Regions from separate parts of the Actinoallomurus acaciae genome, predicted to be linked through region 1. Evidence: riboswitches for the same ligand, from Rfam matches in the RefSeq annotation. Region 1 holds a riboswitch; each other region holds the start of a gene.
The links. A riboswitch is a leader RNA that binds a small molecule or an ion and turns the genes downstream of it on or off. The one in region 1 is predicted to bind cyclic di-AMP.
Positions count from the first base shown of each region.

Region 2: another riboswitch for cyclic di-AMP. It lies ahead of ACFFNX_RS23595 (CHAP domain-containing protein); the one in region 1 lies ahead of ACFFNX_RS23270 (CHAP domain-containing protein).
Region 3: another riboswitch for cyclic di-AMP. It lies ahead of ACFFNX_RS10185 (C40 family peptidase); the one in region 1 lies ahead of ACFFNX_RS23270 (CHAP domain-containing protein).

Region 1 covers NZ_JBHLZP010000178.1:4,514-13,377, reverse strand. The annotation lists gene ACFFNX_RS23290 (nitrite/sulfite reductase) at 1-693, shown strand, start outside; gene ACFFNX_RS23285 (Insertion element protein) at 758-937, shown strand; gene ACFFNX_RS23280 (phosphoadenylyl-sulfate reductase) at 934-1,647, shown strand; gene ACFFNX_RS23275 (sirohydrochlorin chelatase) at 1,629-2,396, shown strand; cyclic di-AMP (ydaO/yuaA leader) riboswitch at 2,950-3,092, shown strand; gene ACFFNX_RS23270 (CHAP domain-containing protein) at 3,104-3,862, shown strand; gene ACFFNX_RS23265 (RlpA-like double-psi beta-barrel domain-containing protein) at 3,952-4,557, shown strand; gene ACFFNX_RS23260 (TetR/AcrR family transcriptional regulator) at 4,674-5,318, shown strand; gene ACFFNX_RS23255 (acyl-CoA dehydrogenase family protein) at 5,305-6,912, shown strand; gene ACFFNX_RS23250 (SGNH hydrolase domain-containing protein) at 7,066-7,893, shown strand; gene ACFFNX_RS23245 (hypothetical protein) at 7,904-8,065, opposite strand; gene ACFFNX_RS23240 (hydrogenase large subunit) at 8,113-8,864, opposite strand, start outside.
Region 2 covers NZ_JBHLZP010000182.1:8,959-14,682, reverse strand. The annotation lists gene ACFFNX_RS23605 (TRAFAC clade GTPase domain-containing protein) at 1-1,500, shown strand, start outside; gene ACFFNX_RS23600 (NADP-dependent oxidoreductase) at 1,545-2,474, shown strand; cyclic di-AMP (ydaO/yuaA leader) riboswitch at 3,008-3,156, shown strand; gene ACFFNX_RS23595 (CHAP domain-containing protein) at 3,155-4,117, shown strand.
Region 3 covers NZ_JBHLZP010000052.1:11,897-20,760, reverse strand. The annotation lists gene ACFFNX_RS10190 (LLM class F420-dependent oxidoreductase) at 1-801, shown strand, start outside; gene ACFFNX_RS10185 (C40 family peptidase) at 772-1,764, opposite strand; cyclic di-AMP (ydaO/yuaA leader) riboswitch at 1,770-1,907, opposite strand; gene ACFFNX_RS10180 (hypothetical protein) at 2,108-2,824, shown strand; gene ACFFNX_RS10175 (cytochrome P450 family protein) at 2,857-4,218, opposite strand; gene ACFFNX_RS10170 (nitroreductase family deazaflavin-dependent oxidoreductase) at 4,418-4,918, opposite strand; gene ACFFNX_RS10165 (TetR/AcrR family transcriptional regulator) at 5,026-5,661, shown strand; gene infA (translation initiation factor IF-1) at 5,743-5,967, opposite strand; gene ACFFNX_RS10155 (GNAT family N-acetyltransferase) at 5,971-6,726, opposite strand; gene ACFFNX_RS10150 (YciI family protein) at 6,917-7,273, opposite strand; gene ACFFNX_RS10145 (class I SAM-dependent methyltransferase) at 7,331-8,059, opposite strand; gene ACFFNX_RS10140 (medium chain dehydrogenase/reductase family protein) at 8,116-8,864, opposite strand, start outside.

The DNA.
Region 1 (8,864 bases):
GCGCCGGGCGCACCCCGTGACGCCCGCCGGGACCACGTCGGCGTCCACCCTCAGCGCGACGGCAACTACTACGTCGGGTTCGCGCCGCGCGTGGGCCGGGTCAACGGCGACCTGCTGCACGTGATCGCCGACCTGGCCGCGGAGTACGGCTCGGGCCAGGTGTGCACGACGACCGAGCAGAAGATGGTCATCCTCGACGTCCCCGGGGAACGCACCGCGGACCTCACCGCCGAGCTGGAGGCCCACGACCTCCAGGTGCGGCCCTCGACCTTCCGGCGGCAGACGATGGCCTGCACCGGCATCGAGTACTGCAAGCTCGCGATCGTCGAGACCAAGCAGCGCGGCATGGACCTCATCGGCGAGCTGGAGAAGCGCCTGCCGGACTTCGACGAGCCGCTGACCATCAACATCAACGGCTGCCCGAACTCCTGCGCGCGGATCCAGGTCGCCGACATCGGGCTGAAGGGCCAGCTGGTCACCGACGCCGACGGCAACCAGGTGGAGGGCTACCAGATCCATCTCGGCGGGTCGGTCGGCGGCGCCTTCGGCAAGAAGGTCCGCGGGCTCAAGACCACCGCCGACGGGCTGCCCGACTACGTCGAGCGGGTCCTGCGCCGGTACCAGGCACAGCGCGGCGACGGCGAGGCGTTCGCCGACTGGGTCCAGCGGGCGGAACAGGAGGACCTGACGTGAGCGAACGGAGTGAGCGAACCGAGAACACCGTGCGCCCGGCCGCCTCCCCGACGGAGGAGGGCTCATGAGCGAGCGAGCGGTCCCCTTCTACTGCCCCTACTGCGGCGACGAGGACCTGGAGCCGTACGAGAGCGACGGCGGGTGGCACTGCCGCGCCTGCACCCGCGCGTTCCGGCTGCGGTTCATCGGCACCGGCGCGCTCAGCGCCGCCGTCCCCGCCGAGCCGAGAGGGGGCGCGAGATGACCCTCACCTTCGAACGCCCGACCGCCGCGCTCGACCTCACCGACATCGTCGAGTCGGCCGCCGACGCCCTCGAAGAGGCCCCGGCCGAGGAGATCATCCGCTGGGCGATCGCCACTTTCGGCGACCGGATCTGCGTGACGTCCTCGATGAAGGACGCCGTGCTGGTGGACATCGCCGCCAAGATCCGGCCGGGCATCGACGTGCTCTTCGTCGACACGGGCTACCACTTCGCCGAGACGATCGGCACCCGTGACGCCGTCGAGGCGGTCTACCCGGTCAATGTGGTGAACGTCACATCCTCGCGTACGGTCGCCGAGCAGGAGCGCGACCTGGGCCCCCGGCTCTACGGCCGGACCCCGGACCTGTGCTGCCACCTGCGCAAGGTCGAGCCGCTGAACCGCGCCCTGGAGCCGTACCTCGCATGGATCACCGGGATCCGCCGGGAGGAGACCTCGCACCGGCGCGGCGCCAGGGTCGTGGAGTGGAACGCCGCGCGCGGGAAGGTCAAGGTCAACCCGCTCGCCCGGTGGACGCACGAGCAGCTCGGCGCCTACATCGACGAGAACGGCATCCTCGTCAACCCGCTGCAGTACGACGGCTACCCCTCCATCGGCTGCGAGCCGTGCACCCAGCGGGTCGCGCCCGGCGACGATCCGCGCAGCGGCCGGTGGGCCGGCACCGGAAAGTCCGAATGCGGCATCAACCTCTGATCAGCTGCGCACCTCCACCGCCCCTGGTGGCGGTGGCGCACGGCAGCCGGGACCCGCGTGCGGCGGCGACGGTCGAGGACCTGCTCGACCTCGTACGCCGCCGGTCCGGGCTGCGGGTCGTGACGTCCTACCTCGACCACGCGCCCCCGACGCCCGGCCAGGCGCTCGGCGCGCTCGCCGACGCCGACGGCTCCGGGGAGGCCGTCGTCCTCCCCCTCCTGCTGACCTCCGCGTACCACAGCAAGACCGACATCCCCGGCGCGCTGACCGAGGTGCGCCGGCACCACCCGCGGATGCTCCTGCGGTACGGCGCGACGCTCGGGCCGCACCCGCTGATGATCGCGGCCCTGGAGCGGAGGCTGGCCGAGGCCGGTGTGACGCCCGACCCGGACACGGCCCTGGTGCTGGCCGCCGCAGGGTCGAGCGACCCGGCGGCCAACGCGACGATCGGCCGGATGGCCCGTGGCTGGCGCGGATGGCGGCGCGTCGTCCCCGCCTACGCCTCCGCCGCGCGCCCCACGCCGGCCGAGGCCGTACGCGGGCTTTTGGACGCCGGGGCCCCACGGGTCGCGGTCGCCTCCTATTTCCTCGCCCCCGGCCACTTCGCCGACAAGGTCCGCGACGAGTCGCTCGCGGCGGGGGCGATGGCGGTGTCGGCGGCGCTGGGCGCCGCACCCGAGCTGGCCGAGATCATCGGGCAGCGCTACACCGAGATCATCACGCTCGGTGATCAAGCCGCCGTCGGCTGAAAACCCTTATTTCGTAAGGGTTTCGGGGGTTGACAGGCCGCCCATGTGATCTTCTCGCAGGTCAGAGGCGGTGGATGTCCATATTCACCCTTTACGGCCCGAAATATGTTTGCTATGTTCGGTTGACCGGCGGCGCCCCCCATGCGCCGTCCGTAACATCTCCGCCGGCCAGGGCCTGCCCACCAGCACCACGGCGTGCGGCACGCGACAACGCGTGAGAGGGGCCCCCCTTTCGGACCGCGACGGTTCATAGTCACGATCGCGCCGCTCCGCGCATCCCCGCGATCCCCCCACATGGATCCGCCCCGATGCCGGTTCGGCAAACGCGCCGCATCCGCCGCGAAGCGACGGAACCGGACCCCTCGTGTCCCTCACAGGGCATGTGGCACGCCACCAGTGTGCCCGCAGGGTGACTTCCCGCCCGAGCCCTTGGGGCTGTCGGCAGGCGCCGGGAAGTGAAAGTGCACCGGACGAATGGACGACAAGATCCCCTAGACCTGAATGAAGCGGCCGCACACGCGGCCCGACCCCCTGTTCTTCGAGCCGTCCCCTCAGACGGCTCCCGCTGAATCCGCACTTCGCGGAACCGGGGACCCACCGCACCACTGGGGTGAATCGGCGCATCCCCTTGCGCCGTAGGGCAGCTTCCAGGCCCGAACCCGTCAGCTAACCCGGTAAGCGGCATGGAAGCAAAGGAGTGCTCAAACGTGTCAGGTCGACACAAGAAGTCATGCCGTCTGCTGCGTAACACCAAACTCGGCGGCTCCCTCGCCGCCGCAACGGCGGTCGGCGCGACCGCGATCAGCCTGATCGCGGCGGCCCCGGCCGGATCCTCCGAGAAGGTCGACGCGACCTCGGCCGGAGCGCTGGCGGCCCTGCCTCACCGCGCCACGGCCCCCAAGGAGCCGCACGCCCCGGCCGCGCTCGGCAAGAGCGCCGACAATGTCAACGCCAAGAAGCGCGAGTGGCTGCCCACCGCGGGCGACGCGCTGAAGCTCGCCGAGGCCCAGGTGGGCGTCAGCGAGGACTCCTCCGGCGGCGGCACCAAGTTCCAGAAGTGGTTCGTCTCCTCCCCGTGGGCCGAGCGCGGCGTCCAGCGCGACGGCGGCAAGGTCTCCGACTACGCCAACGCGAACTGGTGCGACATGTTCGTGTCCTGGGTCGGCGCCCAGCTCGGAGTGAAGGGAATGGGCGCGGACGCGTTCACCCGTACCCACGCCCAGTGGTTCAAGGACCAGGGCCGCTGGGGCGACAACGCGACGCCCGGCTCCGTCGTCTTCTTCTCCTGGAGCGGGAGCAAGTCGATCGATGCCATCGACCACGTCGGCATGGTCATCAAGGACAACAACGACGGCACCATCCAGACCATCGAGGGCAACACCGACAACTCCGTGAAGGTTCGCACGCGCGACAAGTCACTGGTCGTCGGTTACGGCTACCCCGAATACGGCTCCAGCGACGCCTAAGCCCTCTCCCGCCCCGGCCGCACGGCCGGCCGGGGCGGTCCGCCCTGCACATCGTCCCCGTTTCCCCCTGTGCTGAGAGGCCATCCCCCATGTTCAAAATCGCCAAGCAGTCCCTGGATCGTTTCTCCACCAAGACGATCGCCTCGGTGGCGACCGGCGTCGTCGTGGCCGGCGCGGGCGTGTCCATCGCGCTCACCCACCCCACCGCCTCGTCCCCCATCGCCCGTACGAACAGCGTGCAGGTGACGCAGGACGGCGACTCGGGCCTGACGGGGCCCGGAACCGAGAGCCACACGGTCAAGCTGCCCCGGCAACTGCCCTCGAAGAAGGCCGCCCTGCCGGGCGGTGTCTCCACCGGCACGTCGTTCTGGGACGCGCAGACCGCGTCCGGCAAGCCGATGTCGTACCACACGATCGCCAGCCCGTACTGGCCGCTCGGCACCAAGGTGAAGATCACCGTCGGCAAGAAGAGCGCCATCGGCGTGGTCGAGGACTTCGGCCCGGCCGAGTGGGCGGTCGCCCAGCACAACCCGCCGGCCATCATCGACCTGTCCGAGGAGATGATGCAGTACCTCACCGGCACCCGGTCCAACTCGCTCCCGATCAAGTTCCAGGTGCTGCAGCTGGGGGACGGCCCCGTCTACCGCCACTCGGGCACCGGCTACGACATGGCGACCGGAGCCATCGAGAAATAGCCCTCTCCCGCCCCCATCCCCCTGGGGGCGTTCGGGGCCCCTCTTCCCGAGGGGCCCCGGACCATTTTCGCGGTACGTGGTTGCGCCAAAGAAGTGAACTAGGGTTCAATCCTTGTATGCCGTACCGCCGCACGCCCCGCGTCGAGGCGCGCCTGAGCGCGTCGCGTGAACGCATCCTGTCCGCGGCGCTGGCGATCGTCGCCGAGCGCGGGTACGCCGGGTGTTCGGTGGCCGCCGTGGCCCGCCGGGCCGGCGTCGCGACCGGCAGCGTCTACCGCCACTTCCCGGCAAAGGCCGACCTGGTCGCGGAGGTGTTCCGCACGGCGTCCCAGCGCGAGGTGGACGCCGTCGCACGGGCGGTGGCCCTGGAGAGAACCGCCGCCCAGGCGATCGCCGCGGTGGTCGAGACCTTCGCGAGCCGCGCCCTTCGGGCCCCGCGGATGGCGTACGCGCTGCTCGCCGAGCCCGCCGACCCGGCCGTCGACGGTGAACGGCTCGTGTCCCGGCGCGCGTTCGCCGACGCGATCGTCGTGCCCAGCACCCGCGGCGTCGCCACCGGCGAGTTGCCCGACCAGGACGTCCAGGTGAGCGCGGCGGCGCTCGTCGGGGCCATCGGCGAAGCCCTCGTCGGCCCGCTGGCGGCGCGCGCCGCCGTCACGGACGCCTCCGTCGCCGCACCGGTCCCGGACGTCTCCGGCGGCACGGCTCACCTCATCACCTTCGTCCAGCGCAGCATCGGAGCGGTCCATGACGACGCATGACGTGTTCAACCAGGTCCCGCCGCTGATCGGCTACGACGTGGCCGACGACCCGGCCCTGCTGGACGGGCTGTTCCGCGAGGGCGGAGGCTGGGCGGCCGAGGAGATCCACGAGCTCGGCCGGCTGGCCGGCACCGAGGAGGCGCAGGAGTGGGGCCGGCTCGCCAATGAGCACCGCCCGGTGCTGCGCACCCACGACCGGTACGGCCACCGCGTCGACGAGGTGGAGTTCCACCCCGCCTGGCACGAGCTGATGAAGGTCGCGGTCGGGCACGGCCTGCACGCCCGCGCGTGGACCGAGCGCGCCGGCGCGCACGTGGCCCGCGCCGCCAGGTTCTACGTGTGGCGGGTCGACGCCGGGCACGGCTGCCCGATCTCGATGACGTACGCCGCGGTGCCCGCGCTGCGCCAGGAGCCCGAACTCGCCCGTGAGTACGAACCGCTGCTGACCTCCGGCACGTACGACTTCGGCCTGCGCCCGCCGCTGACCAAGGCCGGGATCCTCGCCGGGATGTCGATGACGGAGAAGCAGGGCGGCTCGGACGTCCGCGCCAACACGACCCGCGCGGTTCCGCAGGCCGACGGGACGTACCTGCTGACCGGGCACAAGTGGTTCACCAGCGCGCCGATGTGCGACGTCTTCCTCGTGCTGGCCCAGGCGCCGGAGGGCCTGACCTGCTTCCTGCTCCCCCGCGTGCTGCCCGACGGCACGCTCAACCCGATGCGCCTGCAGCGCCTGAAGGACAAGCTCGGCAACCACTCGAACGCCTCGGCCGAGGTGGAGTACGAACGCGCCGTCGCCTGGCGCGTCGGCGACGAGGGCCGGGGCGTGCGCACCATCATCGAGATGGTCAACATGACGCGGCTCGACTGCGTCATCGGCGCCGCCTCCGGCATGCGCCAGGGCCTGGTCCAGGCCGCGCACCACGCCGCGCACCGGCAGGCGTTCGGCAGCGCCCTGATCGACCAGCCCCTGATGCGCAACGTCGTGGCCGACCTGGCCGTCGAGTCCGAGGCCGCGACGGTGCTGATGCTGCGGCTGGCCGGCGCGACGGACCGTGGCGAGTCGGCCTTCAAGCGTCTCGCCCTGGCGGCCGGCAAGTACTGGGTGACCAAGCGCTGGCCCGCGCACAGCGCCGAGGCCCTGGAATGCCTGGGCGGCAACGGCTACGTGGAGGAGTCGGGCATGCCGCGGCTGTTCCGCGAATCCCCGCTCAACTCGATCTGGGAGGGCAGCGGGAACGTCGCCGCGCTCGACGTGCTGCGGGCCATGCTGAAGGAGCCCGAGGCCGTGGAGGCGTACTTCACCGAGGTCGGCGCGGCGACGGGAGCGGACCGGCGCCTGGACGCGGCGGTCACGCGGGTGAAGGACGCGCTGACCGACACGGCCACGATCGAACTGCGCGCCCGCCGCGTCGTCGAGCAACTCGCGCTCGTACTCCAGGGATCCCTGCTCGTCCGGCACGGGCACCCGGCGGTCGCCGACGCGTTCTGCGCCTCCCGCCTCGACCGCGACTGGGGCACCGCGTTCGGCACCCTCCCCTCCGGCCTCGCCCTCGACTCCATCATCGCCCGCGCCACCCCCAAGGCAGGCTGAGGCGGCCGAGGGACAGTCGCGCTCACCTTTCACGATCGCGCACATCGAGGACTGATTTCGATACACGCATATTTCCGCCCCAGCACACCATAATTGCCGTTCATTCGAGGCCTGCGAAGCCGCGGGAAAGGGCTTTTCGTTTATGGTGTCGGCGTGATACGGAACCGGATGCTGCCGCACGGGTGTCTCGTTTTGAGCGTCGCGCTGGGCGGCGTCCCGGCTCCGCCGCCGACGGGCCGGGCTCCCGCCCGCCGCGTGTGGGTTCTGCGCTCACCGGAGCAGAGCGCGGGCACGCCGTTCGTCGGTGTGATCGGCGACTCGACCGGCAGCCAGCTCGCCTTCGCGCTGGCGCCCGAGCTGGGCCGCCGCGACATCGCCGTGGCGATCGCGACCGTCGGCGGCTGCCAGCCGACCGACCTGATGTTCACGTACCAGAGCCCGGTGTACTTCCAGAGCCACCGGCGCTGTGGCGAGGACGCACGGGAGGCGCAGCGCGAGCTGGTCGCTCGATACGCCCCGAAGGTCGTCGTCTGGTCCGACGTCATGGAATGGTCCGACATCAAGGACGGCGACCGGACCGTACCCGCCGGCCGTGAGGAGTGGCGGCGGCTGGTGTTCGCCGCCTGGGACCGTCTGCTCGCCCGGCTCACCGGCGCGAGCGTGGTGCTCGTGCTGCCGACCTGGTGGGCGGGCTGGCCGCCGGGCTACCCGGCCGCGTTCCCCGTCGACCGGCAGCGGGAGCTGTTCCGCTCGTGGGCCGCACGCCACACCGGCCGGGTGAGCGTGGTGGACCCGGCGCCGCTGATCTGCCCGGACGGCGCACCCTGCCCGCAGGCGGTCGGCGGCGTACGGCTTCGCACCGACAGCGTCCACTACACCCCGGAGGGCGCACGGCGGGTGGTCGCCGAGGTGCTCAGGGGTTCCGCCGCGCTGCGCGACCTGCGCGGCCCGGCGTTCACCCGCCCAGGTCGCACCCGATGACCGGCGTGGCTCAGTGCAGGCCGCTCCGCATCATGACCACGAGGATGACGAGATGGGTGATGATCACAAACCCGAGCACGAAGATGAAGAGGAATTTCGCGGGCCCGTGCTCGAAGACCTTGCCCTCCTTCATGGGGCCGAGCTTGGCCTGACGCTTGGCCACGCGTTCCATGAACTTCTCGTCCCGAGATTCTCTTTGTGACACGATTTCCTTTCCCGTCAGAGGTCGTTGCCGGCGTAGGAGAGATTGAAGCTTTTGTTGGTGAGAGGGAAATCGGGAACGATCGTGTTGTTGAGCGCGACGGGGAGCGCGGGCCAGTTGAAGAAGGACGGGTCGGCGATCTTGACGCGTGCCACACGTCCGTCGTCGTCGAGTTCGACGCGGTGGGTGATGGTGCCGCGCCAGCCTTCGACGATGCCGGTTCCGGTGTTGGTGGACCGGGCCGGGGGCAGGGGCGGCCAGCCGGTGATGTAACCGGGGTTCAGCCCGTTGGTGAGTTCGGTGATGAGGTTGATGGAGACGTCGATCTCGTCGGCGCGGACGAGAAAGCGGGCGAGGACGTCGCCGCCGGTCCTGGTGGGAATGGTGAGAGCGTCGCCGTACTGGGTCATGGGGTGGCTGACCCTGGCGTCGTGGGTGAGGCCGCTGGCGCGGGCGACGTAGCCGAGAGTGCCGATGTCGCGGGCTTGCTCGCGCGTGAGGACGGCGGTGCCGGTGAAGCGGTCGCGGATGATGGTGTGGGACAGGGCCAGGGCGACCAGTTCGCGGATGTCCGCGCCGATGGCCTCGAGCCGGGCGGGGTCGGGGACCCGGCGGAGGTTGGCGCCGCCGAGGATGATGCCGCCGCGCAGGAGGCGGTGTCCGGTGGTGTCGTGGTTGAGGCGGAGCAGCGTTTCGCGGATCCGCAGTGCGTGGGCGTGGAGGATGGAATGGCCGACGTCGTTGCACAGGGCGCCGAGGTCGGCGATGT
Region 2 (5,724 bases), on a different contig from region 1:
CCGCCGGACTCCGCCTACCCGCACTACCTGCTGGTCCAGGTGTGGCGCGACATGGCGGCGCTCGAACGCCGCACCCTGCCCTGGTGCGTGACGCAGGCCCGGTGGGCGGCCGGCACGCTGACCGAGACGCTGATGAAACCGCCTCAGGGGCTCGCGCTGTTCCCCCTGTGGTTCGGGCTGTGCGCCGGCATGGCGCTGTCCGTGCTGCCGCTCGCCGTCGCGGTGCTGGCGTTCGCCCTGGCCACGGCGGTGATGGCGGCGGCCGGCCTGGTCGTCTGGTCGGTCTGCGTGGCGGTGCTCGGCACGGTCGAGCGCGTCTGGATGGCCTACCGCCGGATCCTGCTGGCCTGCCCGCACGCGGGCTGCTACCAGCGGTTCGCGCTGCCGGAGTACTCCTGCCCACGCTGCGACGAACGCCACTCCCGGCTCATGCCGAACCGGCTGGGCGCGTTCCGGCACGTGTGCCGCTGCGGCGCGCGGCTGCCCACGACGATCCTGCTGGGGCGGTTCCGCCTCGGGGCGTACTGCCCGCACTGTCACCGGCGGCTGCCCGGCCGGATCGGTCGGGCGCGGGTGGAGCCGCTGCCGTTCGTCGGCGGCCCGGCGGCGGGCAAGACGACGCTGATGTTCCTCGCCGTGCGCGCGCTGCGCGCGAGCGCCGCCGGCGCGAGTGGCCGCGCGGGCTTCGGCGAGGCACGCGACGCGCGGGCGTACGCCGGGGCGATGGCCGAACTCGACCGCGGCGGACGGCTCGCCAAGACCGGCCCCGAGCTGCCCGTGGCGACCATGCTCGACCTGACGCTGCCGACCGCGCACCGGATCCTCTACCTGTTCGACCCGGCCGGCGAGTTGCACACGGGCGCGACGCGGGTCGAGCGGCTGCGATACCTCGACCACGGCGAGGCGCTGCTGTTCGTCATCGACCCGTTCGCCCTGCCGGAGCTGCGATCCGCGCTCACCACGGACGAGCTCCTCCTCGTGGAGCAGACGACCGCGACCTCCGACGAGGACCCCTCCGACACCCTGCAACGGCTGCTGACCGAGCTGCGGTCCCGCGCCGACCAGGGCCGGCAACGGCGTATCGCGGTGGTGGTCACCAAGGCCGACGTGCTGCGCCGCACGGCGGTGGGCGCGGGTCTCGGCGACGACGCTCGCGGCTGGCTGGAGGGACTCGGCCTCGGCAACACGATCCGTACACTCGAACGCACCGCCGCCGAGGTCCGCTACTTCGCGTCCGGCCTGGACAGCCCGCCCGCGGCGCTGGCCGAGCTGTTCGGCTGGGCGGCCGGGCTGCCGCTGGACGGCCGGGCCGACCCGGCGTTCGACGACCGGCCGGCCGCGGACGAGCTGCGCGAGCCCTGGCCGGTGGCGGGCCGCCCGGCCTCGCTGGTCCCGTACGGGCACCAGGCGGGCCGCAGCGCACTGTTCGCCGCGCTGACCGTCCTGGGCCCGCTGATCATGATCCTGCTCGGCCTGTCCGTTTACGCGCGGTTCCGCTGAGCCATCGGTGTGAACCCTCGCGTCCCGCGGGTAACGGTCACAGTGTGAAAGCGATCGTGATGAACCAATATGGCGGTCCGGACGTGCTGAAACTCGCCACGGACGCGCCTGAGCCCAAGGTCGGGCCCGACTTCGTCCTCGTACGCGTCAGGGCGGCCGGGGTGAACCCGGTGGACTGGAAGATCCGGGAGGGCCGGCTCGACGGGCTCTTCCAGACGGACTTCCCGGTCATCCCGGGCTGGGACCTGGCGGGCGTGGTCGAACGCGTCGGGCCGGCCGTCAGCGAGTTCTCACCGGGCGATGAGGTCATCGGTTACGTGCGCGAGGACCACGTGGGCCGCGGCACGTACGCCGAACTGGTGTCCGCGCCGGTACGCACGCTCGGCCGCAAACCGGCACGGCTGTCGTGGGCCGAGGCGGCGGGCCTGCCGCTCGCAGGCCTGACGGCGTACCAGGCGCTGATGAAGGCGCTGGCGGTGAACGAGGACGACACGGTGCTCATCCACGCGGCGAGCGGCGGTGTCGGGTCGTTCGCCGTGCAGATCGCGCTGGCGAGGGGCGCCCGGGTCATCGGCACGGCCGGCCCGCACAACCATGACCATCTGCGGTCGCTCGGCGCCGAGCCGGTGGCGTACGACGCGGGGCTCGCGGACGAGGTGCGGCGGCTCGCGCCGGGGGGCGTCTCGGCGGCGCTGGACCTGGTGGGCGGCGAGGCCCTCGACGTGACGCCGGAGCTGCTGACCGGCAAGGGCCGGTGGGCGTCGATCGTGGACCCGACGGTGACCGAACGCGGCGGGCGATACGTGTTCGTCCGCCCGGACCCGACGGACCTGGCGGCGCTGGCGCGACTCGCCGACGACGGCCGCCTGACGGTCCCGGTGGCGAAGACGTTCCCGCTCCCGGAGGCGGCGGAGGCCCAGCGCCTGAGCGCGGAGGGACACACACGCGGCAAGATCGTACTGACCGTGGACTAGGTACCCGCCGGGCCGCTGCGCGGCGCCCAGGCGACGCCTGGGCGCCGCTCGGCATGAATGTGACTTCGAGCCCGCGCGGGCCTCGCGCGGCGGGCCGGAACCGCGCGCTGGCAGACACCCGCATTATGGCGAATATTTACTTTCTTCGCCGCTGTTCGAAGGTTCATGACGACGACGCGATGCGCTCGATTCGTCGCGTCTTGTGGCGTTCTGTCGCATTCCACCGACGCGCCGGGGTGAACCGCTACATCCCCCCACAAAGCCGGTCGACCCGGTCGATCGGGCGTCGACCCGACGTGCGTTCGGTCACTACGCTGCGCGCCTGTTCCCGACGGCGCCGCCATTGACCACTCCCCCATTTCCGCAGATGAGAGCCGCAATTCCGTTGTTGCGCGACCGACCGCCCCACCACTTGGTTACAGTGGGTAAGTACTTCGCTCCATACTTTCCGCTCCGAACGCGTTGCCGTTCTCGCGACACTTCAGATACATTGCGCCGTAATCGGGCTGTGACTTACCTCCATCCGGGAGGTGACAGACCGACCGCCGAATCCGGCTGCACCCCCAGTGCAGCGGGAACCGGGGACCCACGAAGTCCCTTGGGGTGAATCCGTCTCGCACGGTAGGGCTCCTCCTGGCCCGAACCCGTCAGCTAACCCGGTAGGCGGCGTTAGGGGAGACATGGATCCGATAGGTCACAAACTGCTGCAGGTCGCCAAGGGCCAGCTCGGCTATCACGAGAAGGTCAGCGGATACACCAAGTACGGCGACTGGTACGGCAAGCACGTCGGCAAGGACCCCGTCTTCAAGGACGCGGCCTGGTGCGACATGTTCCTCGCCTGGGCCGCGGACAAGGCCGGCGTCCAGGACTGGGCGGGCGAGTTCGCCTCCACCCCGGACCACGCGAAGTGGTTCAAGAAGCACGACGCGTGGGGGCACCACCCCGAGCCGGGCGCCATCGTCTTCTTCTCGTGGAACGGCGGGAAGAGCATCGGCGACATCGAGCACGTGGGCATCGTCGAGTCGGTGCACGGCCACACGCTGCACACGATCGAGGCCAACCACAACGACCAGCTCGGCCGCGCCACCCGTGACGTCAGCCAGGTCGTCGGGTACGGCTACCCGTCGAAGGTGAAGGTCAAGGCGGCCCCGGCCGAGCAGAAGTACGTCCCGAAGCACTCGGCGCCGCCGCCGTCCGCCAAGGAGATCACCGAGCAGCCCGCCACGCCCGCGCACGAGATGCAGACGACGGCCCAGCACGACTCCGCGCCGCCGCTGCCCGACCAGCAGGCCGCCCTCACCGGGCTGCTGGCCGTCGTGGTGTTCGGCACCGTGGCGCTGGCGCTGAGCAAGGCGAAGGTCCGCGTGCCGGTGCCGACTCCGAACGTCCGCGTCCGCAAGCGCGGCAAGCACCACCGCACGCCGGTCGAGATGCCCGCCGACATGAACGTGGCCGACCTGGACGCCGCGGACGCCGGTACGGCGGTCATGCCGATCGTGTCCGCGGAGGCCGCGGCACTGGCCGAGGACAAGGAGTTCTGGGGCAAGATCACCGAGCTGGAGGAGGACGCCGAGCTGGCGTTCTGGAACACCCTCCACTCCGCGATCTCCCAGTCCGACTCCGCCGAGTCCCTCAACGTCTGAGCCCGAGGGCCCTCCCCCGTGGGGAGGGCCCTCGGTGTTCTCTCCGGGTCTCCTTCTCGCCGAGCCCGGAACCGCCGCTTTCCTCCGGTCCCGCGCCGAGCCGAGCGTTCGATCCGAACGACCGGCCCGGCCCGTGGACCCGCCGCAGGCCGACCCAGCCCCTGGAGCGCGATCTCGCGCTCGGTCGGCCTGCGACGGCGGCATCCCCCGCCTCACCCGCTTGACCCCGGGGTCAACGTCCAACGTCGTCGCGATCCCGCCCGGCACGGCCGAGTGAGCCGGACGACGACGAGGGCGGGCAGGACATGACAATGACGACGTCGCTCCAGGGCCAGAGTGTGATCGTGACCGGCGGCGACACCGGAATCGGCCGGGCGACCGCCCGTCAGCTCGAGGGCGCCCGGGTGCCCGCCGTGGGCCGGACCACGGAGAAACTCAAGCGGACCACCGCGACCCGGCATCCGCACGTTCGCCGCCGACGTCGCCGCAGCCCCCGCCCGGATCGTGGCCGCCGCGATCGAGGCGTTGGGGCGGATCGACCTCCTGGTGAACAACGCCGCCATCGCCCGGCCGGCGCCCGACCAAGCCGGCGAGCTCGCCGGCCAGCGTTGGGCCTCGGCGAGTGTCGCGATACGGGTGAACAGGCGTGAGCTCATCACCTCCTGCCACTCCGGCACGGGGCGAACCATCCATCCAGAGTGCTCGGTGGAGTCGAGGACGATCTTGTCGAGCTCCTCCGAGGTCAGCACACCACCGTCGAAGACGAATCCGATCTTGACACATGGCCATCCAGGGCTAGGTCCTAGAAAATGCTCCGGCATCGCGAAGTACGGCCGGGCCGGTCAAATGTCTCAAGATCACCACGACGCCGATGCAGCACACCATCCACTGCAACCGGCTCTGGGAGCAAGTGCGGCTTGTAATTGACGTAGTACTGCCAGGTGCTTAAAACGCGTTCCCCGGCGCGTGCGCGTACACCTAGGGCGGGCCGACGGGTCCGCGCCAGGCGGACCGCCCGAGGGCGGGTAGCAGCCCGCCGGCCCTAGCCACCACACGACTACCTCGCGAAAGGCACCATGTGACTCTCACACCCTAGTGCTTGGTCGGGCGGCCTCGGTGATGTGCGCGTCCTCCAGCTCGGCGGCGTACGTCAGGACGATCGCCACGGGGCGGTTGTAGTGCTCAATGACGATGCGGCCGCCGTGACGTGACGTGGTCGAGCACCTCGCGCCACTGCTGGCGGGTCTCGGCGCTCTTCATGCGTTGGACTGGTCCGTCCTGCGAGTGCGGAGCATCCGCCTGCTGCCCTCACCCGGTCTCACCGCCGAGGACCTTCACGCGTTCCTGCCCTGCCTCGACCTCGGTTCCGGTCCGGAAAGAGGCGCCCACCGTACCGACCGGAATGGACCCTGACGCCGTACACCATCGCCACGGACCGCCCGGCGCATTTCCCGAGATATCGGCCTATGCAGCACCGTCCCCAGCCGGACCTCGCTCTCTCCTAGGCGGAAAGAACCACGAGGGCATCACCCACAGTGACCATCCTGGAAGCCGCCAGGCCATCTCCGCATGTTCTGGTTGGCCGTCACGTCACGGTCCGTTAATGT
Region 3 (8,864 bases), on a different contig from region 1:
GGGACCGCGTGGCTGGGGCTGGGGAGGCGGGCGCTGCCCGACCTCGCACTCGTCGAGCGCGCACTCGACGCCACCAGTGAGATCGTCGTGGCCACCGCGATCGTCAACATGTGGACCAACGACGCGGCGTCGATCGCGGAGTCCTACGAGCGCATCGACGCGAGGCACCCCGACCGGTTTCTGCTCGGTGTCGGCATCGGCCATCCGGAATCGATCACGCGATTTCACTCACCGTACGAGACGATGGTGTCCTACCTGGACGAACTCGACGCCGCCGTCCCCGCCGACCGGCGCGTCCTCGCCGCGCTGGGTGACCGCTCTCTGCGACTGGCCCGGGACCGGGCGGCGGGTGCCCACCCCTACCTCGTCGTCCCCGGCCATACTCGTCACGCCCGCGACCTCCTCGGCCCCGGCGCCCTCCTCGCGCCCGAGCACAAGGTCGTCGTCGGCGCCGACGCCGGCCACGCCCGCGCCATCGGCCGTGACTACGTCGCCGACCCGTACCTGGGCCTGCGCAACTACGTCAACAACCTGCTCCGCCACGGCTTCGGCTCGGGCGACATCGCCGACCGGGGCAGCGACGCGCTCATCGACGCCCTCGTCGTCCACGGTACTCCGGAGACCATCGCCACCCGTCTCGCCGCCCACCTGGAGGCCGGTGCCGATCACGTCGGCGTGCAGGTGCTGGTGGAGCCGGGCCATGACCCGATGCCGGGCTACCGTCGACTGGCCCAGGCGCTCTTCCCCGGCCCCGGTGGCTCGGGCTCGTCGCTACGGACGGCCGGCGCCGACGAAGTGTGAGACCCAGTAGGAGTTGGACATGCTGGCGTACTGCACGTCGGTGCCGGTGTGCGGGGCGTGGATGAACCTGCCGCCGCCGACGTAAATGCCCTCATGGCCGAGGCTGTCGAAGAAGACCAGGTCACCGGGGCGCAGGTCGGACTTGGCGACATGGCGGATGGCGTTGTACTGGTCGGGGACGACGCGGGGAAGGCTGACGCCGGCGGCGCGCCAGGCCATCATCGTGAGCCCGGAACAGTCATAGCCGCTCGGGCCGGTACCGCCGAAGACGTAGGGCTTGCCGAGCTGGGCCTTGGCATAGCTCACGGCCTTGCCGGCCTGACCGGACACGGAGCCGGTGGGGCCGCCGCTCGAACCGCTGTTCGTGCCTCCACTGGAGCTGCCGGCCTTCGCCAACAGCGCCTTCTGCTCGGCGATCGCCTTCTCGACCACGGTTTTCTTCTTCTTCAACGCGGCCGCGGACGTGGTGATGGTCCGCAGTGTCGACCGGGCTTCTTCCCGATCCCGCTGGAGGCGTTGGGCGGATGCCAGGAGTGCGGTCACCGCCTGGCTCTGATTGCGCGAAAGCTCGGCGAAGGTCGACATGTCCTGCAGCGCCGCGTCGGGGTCTTTGGAGGCGGCGAGCGCGGTGTCGTCGAGGGTGCCGTTCTTATATGCGGCGACGGCCATCTGCGCCACCCGGACGCGCAGGCTCTGATATTGAGGTTGTTCCGTTTTCAGCTGTTTATTGATCGCGGCAAGATGTTTCTTCGCCGCGGTCAGCTCGGTCTCGGCCTTGTCGTACTGGTTGGCGAGTTTGTCCACCTGACTGTTGAGCTTGTCCAGTTTCTTTCTCGCGGTGGCCGCCGACGACCCGGCGGCGCTTGCGCCACTCGCGGGAAGCAGGAGGGCGGCGCTCACCAGCAAGGCGGTAATGCCTCCCCGGCGGCCGAAATGGGTGCGCCGCGAATATGAAGTCGGCACGTACGAACTCCTCTCCTCACGCCTACCGGGTTAGCTGCCGGGTTCGGGCGGGAGATGCCCTACCGAGCGCGGACGCTGCGGATTCACCCCGAAAACGTGGGTCCCCGGTTCCCTGATCTGCAGAGATTCGGCCGGCGGCCATGTTCCGGGTGGGAGACACGGGACCACCGAGTTCTGTGGAGTGTAGGGGATGAATGTGGGCAAAGCTATCAAATCGTGATTAAACGCACGCTTCGTACATGGTTGATCGCGTGGTGCAGGCGGCGGCGGTGAGAAATGTCCCGGGCGTCCGCCCCGCATCACCTTTCGGGGTGTGCGTCCCTAAGGCCCTAAGGTGGGCCATGTGAGCATGCCGCCCGTTCCCGGTGCCATCGGCGATGTCATGAGCACCGTTCTCGTCGGCCTGCCCTTGGGCGGCCATATCGCGATGTGGCAAGACGCGGGTCCCGTGTCCTACTGGCGGGTGATCGGGTCACCGCCGCTGCGTGACCGGCTCGGTCACGGAGTTCTGGCTCGGTCCGAGGTGGCACCCCGGCGGTTCCGCGAGGCCGGCCTGTTCAACGCCGAGAACTCCGTGCTGTTCCTGCCGGACCGATACCGCACCGCGGACGGCCAGGCCGGCGGGGTCACGGTGCAACTGGAGCCCGTGGCGCCCGACGTCGCGCGAATGGCGGCCGGGCGGGACGATTTCATCGCGTTGTTCCAGTGGATCGGCGCCATCGCGTTGGCCGCCGCGCGCCGGGGTGAGTTCCTTGCCGTGGAGACCGGCGGCTGGCAGATCCCGTTCACCCCGTACGTGTTGATGATGGCCGCGCTCGCACCGGATGACGCCTGGTACTCGCACGTCGAGACCGGCCCGATTCCCACCGGCGCGCCGATCTGGCGCGACCAGCGGTCGGACGCCGACGCCACCTCGCAGGTGTTGCGCGGCCCGGCGCGTACGGACACGATCGCGGCGGCCGGTCACCTGGCGAGCTACGCGATCAGCACCTGGCGGATCCACCCGTTCGAACTGGGACTGTCCTTCGGCCCGAGTCCGTTCGGCCCCTGGCCTGGCTGAGGTGGCACGACCCGGTTCTCACCGGCGATCGGTCAGTCCGCGTCCCCGCCCCACCAGTTCGCCAGGCGGCGCCACCAGCGGGCCGGTGCCTCGGGCGCCGGTGCCTCGTCGGCCGGTGTCTCCGGTTCGTCGCTCCTCGGTTCGGCCACCGCGTCCGGCCCGGCGGGCGGAGCCTGCGCGGGAAGGGGCGGGAAGCGTACGGGCAGCGAGGACAGGGCGCGCTGGATGAAGCCGGGGCGCCAGGTGAGCTCCTCGACGGGGGTGGCCAACCGCATGTCCGGCAGCCCGTCGAGGAGCTTCTCGATGGCGATCGTGGCGATGATGCGCGCCTGCCCCTGAGCCGGGCAGGCATGCGGCCCGACGCCCCACGACAGGTGGGCGCGGTTGCCCGCCCGGTCCTCGGCCCGGGTCGCCGGATCGTTGTTGGCCGCCGCGAAGCTGATGACGACCGGCTGGTCGGCCGGCAGCCGCACGCCGTGGAAGTCGAGCGGCTCGACCGGATAGCTGACTCCGAAGTTCGCGAGCGGCGGGTCCGTCCACAGGACCTCGTCCAGGGCGTCCTCGACGGACAGGCTTCCGCCGGACAGCTCACCGCCGAACCGCTCGTCGGACAACAGCAGCCGCAACGTGTTGACGATCAGGTTCTGCACGAGTTCGCTGCCCGCGCCGACGAGCATCACGATCTGGTGCGCGACCTCCTCGTCCGTGAGCCGGGCCGGATGGTCCATCAGCCACGTCGTCATGTCCTGGCCCGGGTTCTCGCGCTTGAGCGCCATGAGCTCCAGGACCGCCAGGCCGAGGGTCATGTTCGCTTCTTCGGAGTTCTCCCACTTCAGGACCTCCCGTACGGCCGCGACCATGCGCTCGCCGAGCTCGGCCGGGCAGCCGCACAGTTCGTTGAACACCAGCAGCGGGAGCACCAGGGCGTACTCGGTGCGCAGGTCCGCCTCGCCCAGCGGACCCATCTGATCGATGAGATGGTCCGCGCTGCGCTCGACGAAGGTGCGCAGCGCGTTCAGATCGACCTGGTCCAAGGTGTCGGTCACGGCCTCGCGCAGCCGCGAGCGGAGGGGGTCGTCGGTGAGGTTGCACGTCGGCCGGTACGCCATGATCGGCAGGACCGGGCACTCGGGCGGGATCCCCTGCTGCCACCGGCGGGCGTCGCGGGGGAACTTCACCTGGTCGCGCAGGATTTCGAGCGCGACGTCGTAGTCGGTGACGAGCATCCCGGGCACGCCGGGGGACAGTTCGACCGGCGCGATGGGGCCGTGCGCCCGGAGCAGGCGGTAGACGCCTTCGGGATCGGCGGCGAACTCCGGCCCGTGCAGCGAAGGGGGCCCGTCGGCGGCCGAGCCGTCCGGCGACGGCGCAGGACTGGAGTCGGGCGAGGTCATTTGCACTCCTGACCAGGTGCTTTCGAGCAGCAGCATGGTGGACGCCCGATGTCTCGTGCGGGGGTGGAGATCCACGGTGATCACCGGGTCACGCATCGAAGCCGACAACGCTACACTCGGCGATCTTGCCGTCGCAAATAGATGCCCATGGGCGAAGCGCGAACTCTTGGGGGAGCCGAATAGGCATCCTCTGGCCGGATCATGAATCCGCGGACCGCGCCGACCTGGGTGGATGGTGCCGGGCTGACGGGCGTAGCCGTACGACCGCGGTGCCGGCCGCGAGTGCTCGGCGTAGGTCGGCGCGGTCGGGGCTGCCGTCAGGCTCGACGCCGATGCCGGCAAAACGGCCATGCACCGGATTGCCGCGCAGAATCACCCGGTACAGGTCGGCGGCCTCCTCCTCGTCCGTCACCACGTCGGCCTCGGCTTGGCGGTCATGTCCCCGAAAGCGGATGTCGACCGGCTCGCCGGGGCGGAGATTGCGTCGCCAGGTTCCGGCCGTACCGATGAGCAGTGCGCCGTCATGCTCCACGTAGCCGACGGGCAGTGTGTACCTGCGGCCGGTCTTGCGGCCGGTCACCGTAATGATCAACAACCGGCCGCTGAGAAGGCGGTGCAGGGGTGATCGCAGCAGGGCGCGGACGAGGGCATCGCCGGACCGCTGCGTACGGGAAGGGCGGCGCTGGACGGGCGTGGACATCGACGGCATCTCCTTTGCACCAGAATAATTACTGAGCTGATACTCAGGAAAGTATGCGTGGGCGGGCGATAAGGCAAGATGCCAGACGTGAGGGAGCGAGTCCGGTCATGGCCGTAGCCGACAAGTCGCCCGGCGCGCCCCGGCGAGGCCGTCCGGCCACCGGGGTACGCGAGGCGATCCTCTCGGCCACCGAGTCGATCCTCGCCGACGCGGGCGTCGCCCGGCTGTCGACGAAGGAGGTGGCGCGCCGGGCCGGTGTGGCCGAGTCGAGCATCTACTACCACTTCGGGGACCGGCTCGGTCTCCTCCTGGCGGTCGTGCAGACCCATCTGCCGCCGGTGAAGCAGGTGCTGGAAGAGCTCTACCGCACGGCGGGCACCGGCGAACTTCGCGACGACCTCATCGCGCTACTGGACGCCTTGGAGCGGTTCTTCCGGCGCGCCCTGCCGATCGCGGCGGCCATCGAATCGGACGGCGAGTTGCGTAAGGCGTTCGCCGAACGAAGCAGCCGACTCGACGTCGGGCCGCACCGGGCCATCGAGGGTGTCCGCGGCTACCTCGCCGAGCAGCGCGGCAGCGGCCGTCTGCCTCGGTCGCTCGACCTGGACGCCACCGCCCTGCTTCTGGTCGGCGCGGCCCACCAGCGTGCCCTCCAGCGACGCGGTTCCGCGGCGGCCGCCGATCTCGCCTCGTCGGCACAGTTGGTCGACGTGCTGCTGCCGACGCTCAGCGCGACCCCGTAAGAGGAACCCGTCGTAAGGCCCGGCTGAAACGTGGTTTCAGCCGGGCCGTTCTACGGTTCAGCTCCGGTCGGTCGCCCGCCGCTAGTTCCGGTACCGGAAGAGGATCCGGCCGCGGGTCAGGTCGTACGGGCTGAGCTCCACGAGCACCCGGTCATACGGCAGGATCCTGATGTGGTTCCTGCGTATCTTCCCGCTGATGTGCGCGAGCACCTTGTGCCCGTTCTCCAGCTCCACCGTGAAGTTGGCATTGCGGAGACACTCGATGACGGTGCCTTCGACTTCGATGCCCTTTACCGTTCTGGCCATTATTCAGCGGACCACCAATTCCAGGTTGCTGCTCGTGCGCCGGGCGCCGATGCTCTCGGCCAGCGCCAGGGCCGCGTCGTTGGACTCGTTCACTTCGGCCGATGCCGTCTCGACCCCGGAGCGGTGCAGCGAGCCCAGCACGTGAGCCAGCAGCGCCCGGGCGACGCCGCGGCGGCGCCGGTCGGATCGGACCGCGAGCAGCCCGATCCGCGGCTGCCGGGTCACCCGTCCCGCGACCCGGAGCAGTCCCACGTATCGATCGGCCTGCGCCGCCACCGCGCACTTCAGCGGGTCCAGCGGCGGAGTCCCGTCCGGCCGGGCCAGGACCTCGGCCGGCATCGACGCCCAGCCGACGGTCGCGTCGACTTCGGCGCGAATCGCCTCGTACACCTCGCGCAATGGGACCTCCCGCGCCGCGCCCACGGGCACGATCGTCACGCCCTCCGGGCAGGGCGCCGAGCCGAGTTCCGTGACTCGCGGGTCGGTGGGAAGGAGGTATTCCCATTCGCGGCGCCGGGTCGCGAAACCGGCCCGCTCCCAGCAGGACGTCAGGTCGAGGTCGGCCTCGTCGACCACCGTGTACAGCGGCCTTGGAAGGTCCGCCAGCATCGCATCGGCGAGTTGGTCGAAGACCGCGTCGTGCCACGAGTCGATACTGACGAATACGCGCCCGTCGGGTCTGCGTGAAGTGTCACCACGGCCGACCACCCGGTCGCCCTCCACCGCATGCCATTCGCGCTCCGCGACCCGCGTGATCACGATTTCGTGCATAGGTTGTTGCCTTTCGGGAGTGCCTTTTGCCGAGGCGCTCCCGGCGACCCCTACGTCAATCGCCCGACCCGTGACGACGAGGGGAGCACCCACATCGATACAGCGTTCATGGGTCTCACCTCCTCGCGTGATGTCACGGCTGTGCGCACGCTACCAATCGAACGCCATCCCGCCCAACCTATTTTCCGGTGGCCGGGTCGGCCTGTGGCGTCTCCCGCAACGGCCAGACCTCGACAACGCCATGGGTGACCGCGCAGGGGGTCTTTGACACGAGTCGGGCGGCCTCCTCCAGCGTCGCCGCTTCGATGATCGCGAACCCGGCGACCGGGAGGGCCGACGACATGAACGATCCGCTCTCCACGCTCGTGCCGGCACCGTCGTGGTTGCGCACCTGTACGGGCGAGCCGGCGATTCCCATATCGACTCCGGCCGCGCGCAGGCGAGCGTCATGCGCGTGCGCCTGGTCGCGGACCGCCGCGTCGGTGCGGTCGTAGCCTTCCCGGTCGCCGTACCCGATGGTCACGAACTTCGCCATGACAGGTCCTCCTTCGAGTCGTTGGACTGCTCGCAGGTACGGACCGTCGTCGCGCCCTCAACTCATCGGTGCGTCCGGCGCTTTGCGCGCGAGGACCAGGCCGCACCGCGGGCTGCCGTCCGCGCGTCGGCCAAGAGCCGTCAAGGGGACCATCGTCACGGTGAACCCGGACGCCGTCAGGTCGTCGCCGACCGCCCGTAGCCCGCACGTGCGGTAGTACATGACGAACGGGGGCCGCCACACGGCGTTGCGGGCCCGCATGGCCAGGTCGAATCCGAGCAGCGCCCAGTACAGGCCCGAGGTGACGGGCTGCGGCGAACTGATCGGGAGGGCGAAGAGCCCGCCGGGCCGCAGCGCGCGGTACACCCCGGCGAACAGCGCGGGCCGTTCGGCGGGCAGAAAGTGCCCGAGCGCCCCGAAGCTGACCGCCAGGTCGAAGGCCTCGGTGAAGGGCAGCGCCCGGACGTCGGCCCGTACCCACGCGGCGTCCGGGTGCGCACCGCGCGCCCGCGCGAGCATGCCGGCGCTGAAGTCGACGCCCGTGATCCGCCCTTGGCACAGGGATTCGAGGACCCGCGCGCCCGCACCGGTGCCGCAGCACACGTCCAGTCCCGGGCCGAACGGACCGAGCGGTCGCAGCGCGTCGGCGGTCGCGTCGAGGATGCCGTCGGGGGTGCGAAAGGGCGTGTGGTCGAACTTCGGAGCGAGCAGGTCATAGCCGCGCTCGACCGACGATAGCGCCTGCGTCGCCAGTTCGCGCAGAGACGGGCCTTGAGGCGAGAACACGGGCCAAGGGTACTTCCCGGAGCACGTCGGGCGGTCATACCGGGAAGCGCCGGCGGTCAGGGAGTGAGGATGACCTTGCCGGTGACGGTCTTGGACTCGGCCAGGCGCAGGGCGTCGGCGGCCTGGGCGAGAGGGAACCGGTCTGCGACCTGGGCGGTGATGTGCCCGTCGGCCATCGCCCGCAGGACCTGGGTGAGGTCGTGCCGCAGCCGGTCACGGAACCTCCGCTTGGCCAGACCACGGCCGGCCCAGATGTTGTAGAAGTAGGCGCGCCGTCCGTTGGGCAGCGCGTTCCAGGCCCAGACCCGGCCCAGGATCTTGAATACCGGCAGCTGTCCGGAGCCGGTGTCGTCGAGGGTGGTGGCGCTCCCGTAGGCGACCAGGGTGCCGCCCGGGGCGAGCAGCCGCCATGAGGCGCGCACGCTGTCGCCGCCGAGGTGGTCGAAGACCGCGTCGACACCGCCGGGGGCGATCTCGCGTACGGCGGCAGGCACGTCGGCGCGGTAGTCGATCGGGGCGACGCCGAGGTCGCGCAGTCGGTCGTGGTTGCGCGCGGAGGCGGTGCCGATCACCCGCACCCCGGCGAGGCGGGCCAGTTGCGCGAGGGTGGAGCCCACGCCGCCGTTGGCGCCGTGGACCAGGATCGTCTGGCCGGACTTGATCCGGGCCTTGCGATGCAGCATCTGCCAGGCGGTGATGCCGTTGACCACGACGGTCTCCGCCTCGGCCGGGTCCAGGCTGGCGGGCACCGGCACCACGTCGGCGGCTTCGACGACCACGTGGCTGGCCCAGCCGCCCACCTTGG